Regions from separate parts of the Aeribacillus sp. FSL K6-3256 genome, predicted to be linked through region 2. Evidence: a T-box and tRNA genes for the amino acid it is inferred to sense, from the RefSeq annotation. Region 2 holds a T-box; the other holds one or more tRNA genes.
The links. The T-box of region 2 lies ahead of glyQ (glycine--tRNA ligase subunit alpha). A T-box ahead of a tRNA ligase gene usually reads a tRNA of that ligase, here a tRNA-Gly.
Positions count from the first base shown of each region.

Region 1: it encodes a tRNA-Gly, which carries the amino acid that the T-box ahead of glyQ (glycine--tRNA ligase subunit alpha) is inferred to sense. The anticodon was not compared.

Region 1 is NZ_CP150188.1:2,975,677-2,979,101, forward strand. It holds gene queG (tRNA epoxyqueuosine(34) reductase QueG) at 1-583, opposite strand, end outside; gene NSQ84_RS14320 (phenylalanine--tRNA ligase beta subunit-related protein) at 666-1,331, shown strand; tRNA gene NSQ84_RS14325 (tRNA-Gly) at 1,451-1,524, opposite strand; gene trpB (tryptophan synthase subunit beta) at 2,625-3,425, opposite strand, start outside.
Region 2 is NZ_CP150188.1:2,581,670-2,585,094, forward strand. It holds gene glyS (glycine--tRNA ligase subunit beta) at 1-1,225, opposite strand, end outside; gene glyQ (glycine--tRNA ligase subunit alpha) at 1,218-2,108, opposite strand; T-box leader at 2,178-2,351, opposite strand; gene recO (DNA repair protein RecO) at 2,468-3,220, opposite strand; gene NSQ84_RS12445 (YqzL family protein) at 3,251-3,391, opposite strand.

The DNA.
Region 1 (3,425 bases), 390 kb from region 2:
CACATATGTTGCAGGATCCGCATCGGTCTTCAATGGGGCTGTCGGGAGGAAAAGGAATATTTGTAATCATTTCGCCCAAATATACATAAGAGCCGAATTCCGGTGTAATAATCATGCAGTTTTTTCCGCTCCATCCGATACCGGCTCGCTCTGCTACGGCCCGATCCGACAGCTCCCCCGTATCGACCATCGATTTAACCTGTGCTCCGTCCACTTTTTCTAAAATAAATCTTTCCAGCTTTTTCAACCGATCTTTTAGAATCACGTGATAGTCTGTCCCCCATGAAGCCCTGCAAAATAAACCGCGCCGCTCTTTTTTTGTACTTCTGGGAGCATTTTTCATTTTTGAAGGATATGCCAACGCTATAGAGATAATCGATTTTGCTTTTGGAAGGAGCAGCTCAGGATTTGTCCGCTTTTCGATATCAGGCTCCTCGAATCCTGACTGATATCCTAACTGCTGCTGTACAATTAACCGCTCCTTCAATGTTTCAAAAACATCAGCACTCGCAAAACCGATTTTATCGATTCCAATTTGCTTGCTGTATTCAATAATTTCTTGTTTGAGAACTGCGAAATCCACACCGCTCCACCCCCTTTGTTTTTATTTCAAAAAATATATAAACTATGTTAAGATAAAATGGCTGAAAATAGGAGGGAAATCAATGGAATTTTTTATTGCTGAAGAGGTCAAACAACGAATTCCTCACTTTAAAATAGGCTTAATTGAGTATGATCATATTCAAGTATCCGAATCCCCCCAAATGTTAAAAGGGAGACTTCGTTTCTTTCAAGAATCTATTTTTTTCGATCTAGAAAATAAAAATGCAGCTGAATTAGACGGCATTCGAGAATGGCGGGAAGTCTTTAAGCGTGTTGGCACTGATCCTAATCGATACCGCTCATCCAATGAGGCTCTTTTTCGCCGCGTTCAAAAACAGCAATACTTACAGTCTATCCATTCAGCCGTTGACTTAAATAATTTTTTCTCCTTGAAATATGAAATTCCGTTAGGCATCTACGACCGAAACAAAATAAAAGGATCTATTACGTTAAAAATCGGTGAAAATGATGATTCATATGATGCCATCAACGGCCGCCAAGTAAATTTGGAAAATAAACTAGTAACCTGTGATGCAAACGGACCTTTCGGAAGCCCCTATGTTGATTCCAAGCGAACAGCAGTACAGCTTTCGACAACAAGCGCTTTACATATCGTTTATTTAAAGCCATCGATGCGGACAGAAGAAGCAAAAAAATTACTTGAAGCGATGGCAAACATGTTTGTTCAAATTCACGGTGGAGATGCTCGCCAACAAATTTTCGCTTAAGCCTCTCCCTTTTCTTTCTTTTAATGGCATGGCAGCCATATACAAAATTTCTATAATGAAAAAACGCAATGCTTCGTTTGCTTATAAAAACGAAACACTGCGTTGATGAATGATATGTATGGAGCGGGTGATGGGAATCGAACCCACGACATCAGCTTGGAAGGCTGAGGTTTTACCACTAAACTACACCCGCATACATTATTTCTTTTCTATCAAGACGAAAAACACGCACTTGCCATGCCTCTTCCTCTTCCAGCTTATTCGAGGAAGTAGATGCGTCGAGGCAACTCGATGCTTATTCATCGAAGCATCGCTCGTGGCTGAGGTTTTACCACTAAACTACACCCGCATACATTATTTCTTTTCTATCAAGACGAAAAACACGCACTTGCCATGCCTCTTCCTCTTCCAGCTTATTCGAGGAAGGAGATGCGTCGAGGCAACTCGATGCTTATTCATTGAAGCATCGCTCGTGGCTGAGGTTTTACCACTAAACTACACCCGCATACATTATTTCTTTTCTATCAAGACGAAAAACACGCATTTGTCATGCCTCTTCCTCTTCCAGCTTATTCGAAGAAGGAGATGCGTCGAGGCAACTCGATGCTTATTCATCGAAGCATCGCTCGTGGTAGCCGTAATGCAATGACGGGTTTTATTATAGCAAAGCGAAAATGACGGTGCAACGGAAAAATGTAAAAAAAACGACATTTTTTTATGTTTTTGTCGAAATTGTGAACAAAATAGATACCAAGCTGTCCATTTAACACCCTATACCACTGAAAAAAGCATTAAATCAACAGTTTTTCTTATTTTGTTCATATATTTACAAAGCTGGTGGTAAATGTCCGGCGTTTAAATGTAAACTCCGAAATCATGGCAAGCTTAGATAACAGTTAGATTGAACCCCTCAGTCATTCCTTCGCAAACTAAATTTATCAACCAACATAAAATACTAAGAGCTGAGAAGATTCCTATAAAATCAGAGTAAAGTTAAGACCAAATGATAACTATACCTCAAAAACTACACCATTTTGATTCATTGAAAAAATGTGATGAGCGCACTTATCCCATATCTTTTAACTTTCTATAGCACTTTCGTGACTACAGCTCCCATACCTTGCCCATTTCAGAGCTGTCAAGAATTTTTTCAAAGATAAATATACACTTATCCGGTGGATCAAAAATCTGCCTTTTTTATATTACTATAAACAACTTGCTCTTCTAAAAATTCAGCTGATGAATCGTTAAAAGAAAGTAAAAAATCGACGTTCAAAAACGCCGATTTTCACCTTATTTTTTCAACATTTCAAACACTTGCTCGACATCCTTATCTCCTCTGCCAGAGAGATTAACGATCACAATATCCTCCTTGCTTAGCTGCGGGGCAAGTTTCATCGCATATGCTACAGCATGTGAACTTTCAAGGGCAGGGATGATTCCTTCCAACTTAGATAATTGCTGAAAAGCTTCCAAAGCCTCTTTTCCAGACACCGTAACATATTCTGCCCGTCCGGTTTCCTTCAAATAGCTGTGCTCTGGACCAATTCCAGGATAATCAAGCCCTGCTGCAATAGAGTAAGTCGGCATTGGATCATTATTTTCGTCAAGCAAAGTTAAGCATTTAAATCCGTGAATAACAGCTGGAACACCTTTCGTAAGCGTTGGTGCCTCTTCCGGCTCCACTCCTATTAATCTTACGTTTGGTTCGTCCAGATAATGCGCAAAAGCTCCGATTGCATTGCTTCCTCCTCCTGCACAAGCAATCACTGCTGTTGGAAGCTTCCCTTCTTTTTCAAGAATCTGCTTTTTCGACTCTTCACTAATAACCGATTGAAAATGCTTGACAATTGTTGGATACGGATGCGGGCCGACAGCAGATCCAAGCAAGTAAAACGTGTTTTGGTAATTTTCCACATAATCAGCTAAAGCTGCATCCACCGCATCCTTCAAACGTCCTTGTCCTTTTTCAACCGGTACTACCTTTGCACCAAGCAGCTCCATCCGAAACACATTTAATGCCTGCCGCTCTGTATCGAGCTTGCCCATATAGATGGTGCATTCCATTCCAAACATCGCACACGCGGTTGCTGT
Region 2 (3,425 bases):
GAAGCTCAGGAAATTCATAAACCATTTGCGTAACAATGTCAAATTTGCAAATGGAAGCAGTCCGTTTAATATAAGCTTTCTCCTCATTGGAGCATTCAAGCTTTTCGCTAAGCTTTTCTGATAATTTTACAATTCGGCGAACCTTGTCACCGATGGAGCCCAGTTCTTCATGAAAAACAATTTTTTCAAGCTTCTCCAGTGCGGTATCGATGGCAAGCTTTTTGTCTTCTTCGTAGAAGAAATTTGCATCGGAAAGTCTTGCCCGAAGGACCTTTTCATTCCCCTTGGCAATCGTTTCAATGTTTTGATCATTCCCGTTTTTTACGGTAACAAAAAACGGAAGCAGCTTTCCATCTTTATTTTTGACAGGAAAATATCGCTGATGCTCCTTCATCGTCGTCACTAACACTTCTTCAGGCAATGTTAAAAACCGGTCTTCGAATGAACCGTACAGGGCGGTCGGATATTCCACCAAGTTTGTAACTTCCTCGAGCAAATCTTCATCAACAGGGATGATCCAGTTTTCCTTTCTTTCCAGTTCCTCCAGCTGTTGAATGATCATTTGTTTTCGTTTTTCATAATCGGCGACAACAAACTGGTTCAACAAAGTATTTTCATAATCGCGTGGAGTGGAAATTTCCGCTTTCGTTCCTAAAAAGCGATGGCCATACGTAACATTTCCTGTCGGAACATCGGTAATGGAAAACGGAATGATGTCTTGTCCAAATAAGACAACTAACCATTGTATCGGACGGATATAGCGAAGATTCCAATTTCCCCAACGCATATTTTTCGGAAAATGGATGGTTTGAATAATCTCTTCTAACCCTGGGAGCAGTTCTTTCGTTTCTTTCCCTTTTTGAAATGTTTGAACAAAAGCGTACTCAACACCGTTTACTTCTTTAAAGGATATGTCGTTTGTGGAAGCTCCTTGGCTCCGTGCAAAGCCTAACGCTGCTTTTGTCCAATTTCCATTCTCATCAACCGCAATCTTTTTTGCCGGTCCTTTTGCTTCGCCAAGCAAATCTTCCTGTTTTTCATTTACATCCTCTACAAGGACGGCAAGACGTCTAGGAGTTGAATATTTTTTTATTTTGGCGTAAGAAATGCGATGTTCATCCAGCCAAGCTCCTACTTTGTCAGCCAGCTGATCAATCGAAGACAGGATGACGCCGGCAGGCATTTCTTCAAGCCCGATTTCGATAAGTAAATCCCGTTTATTCATGATTTTCGGCCCCCTTGTTTTTCAGCATTGGAAAACCGAGTTTTTCCCGTTCTTCATAAAACGTTTTGGCAACTTTTCTTGCCAGCTTTCTCACTCTGCCAATATATCCGGTTCGTTCTGTAACAGAAATAGCTCCTTTTGCGTCAAGCAAATTAAATGTGTGCGAGCATTTTAAAACGTAGTCGTACGCTGGATGAACGAGACCTAATTCCATCTGTCTGTGCGCTTCTTTTTCATACGTATTAAACAGTTCAAATAGCATGTTTGTATCGGATGTTTCGAACGTATACTTGGAATGCTCATATTCAGGCTGATAAAAAATGTCCCGGTATGTAAATCCGTTTGTCCATTCAAGGTCAAATACATTTTCTTTTTCTTGAATATAAGACGCCAAACGCTCTATTCCATAAGTAATTTCAACAGAAATCGGTTTGCATTCCAGTCCTCCGACCTGCTGAAAATACGTGAATTGAGTAATTTCCATTCCGTCAAGCCAAACTTCCCAGCCAAGCCCTGCGCAGCCGAGAGAAGGATTTTCCCAGTTATCTTCCACAAAGCGGATGTCATGTTCAAGCGGATCAATTCCAAGAGCCTTTAATGAATCTAAATAAATTTCTTGTATGTTTTTCGGAGACGGCTTCATAATGACTTGGAATTGATGGTGTTGATAAAGGCGGTTCGGATTTTCCCCATACCTTCCGTCAGCAGGTCTTCTTGACGGCTCCACGTAAGCAACATTCCACGGTTCTGGCCCGATGGAGCGAAGAAATGTGTATGGGCTCATGGTTCCGGCACCTTTTTCTACATCATATGCCTGCATCAAAATACATCCATGATCGGCCCAATGCTTTTGCAGCGTCAAAATCATTTCTTGAATGTTCATTCATCATGCACCTCCACAATTAAGTTATGTTCGAACAAAATAAAAACCGTCCCTAATGCAACAAAGTTGCATAGGGACGGGATGACCCGCGGTTCCACCCTATTTGCTGAAAAACGTTTCAGCCTCTCGTAAACCGTTATTGCTCTGGAACGCCGTTCCCTGCATCCTCATACCTTAGCTCGCACCATCCTAAGGTCGCTTTCTATGAAGATTGCAGGTACTCTTTTCCTTCATCGCATTTTATTATTCAATTTGACATGTATCATTTCCGCTCATTACATGACATTAAATCGCTTTTTCTAACAGCATGAGGGGGGATAAATCCTTCATTTGAAAGGTTTCACATCCATGTATATGGTTTACAACATTTCTTTTAAACTGTCAAGCTGATTTAAAAATTTTTTCGATTTCAGCGATAAACCTGCATATTCCTGATAATATTGATCAAGAACAAATCTCAGTTCTTTTTTTGTCTCAGGGGAGACGGATATTTGACCAATGCGGTTTAAGTCAATAGAATAAAACAGCCGCAACAGCTTCACTGTCTTCTGAGAAATATTGAGTCTGTAAGGATCTTTTTCAAAACAGCGGCTGCAAATCAATCCGTTTTCTTTTAATGAAAAATGAAACGGTCCGTTTGTTTCACCGCTTACTGCACATTTGTTTAATTCGGGATATAAACCGAGAACGTTGAGCATCTTTATTTCAAATATATTGGTCAAAATTTCCGCATCCTTTTCTTCATTCAGCAGATGAAGTGTTTGAAATAAGAGCTCAAACAAAAAAGGGTTTCTGTCTTTTTCATCTGTTCCTTTATCAAGGAGCTCTACAATATATGAAGCATATGCAGTCAAAAAAATATTTTCCTTAATCTCTCTAAAAGCGGAAATGATTTCTCCTTGGCTTAAATTGCCCAATCCAGAAGATTGATGATACAAAAAATTTCCATACGTAAAAAGTTGGGTAACAGCTGCGAGGCGGCTGTTCGGTTTATTTGCGCCCCGTGCCATTACACCAACTTTCCCAAACTCCCTTGTATATATTGTAACAACTTTATTGGTCTCACCATATTCCGTTGTACGAATGACAATTCCTTCCGTCTTTACAAGCATTTCTCCACCATCCTATTGGATACAGCACTACTAAACAGGGAGATCAACCTCAGTCCGCTCTTCTTCCTTCATTTGACAATCTTTCGTCCGCTCCTTTTCAAGCTCTTTAAAAAGGAGATATGTGTCAATATTACCTGTAAACGTGAATACTTTCCAGGTAAAATCTAACATATTGTCCCCACCTTTCTGTCGTTGTTCCTAAGCT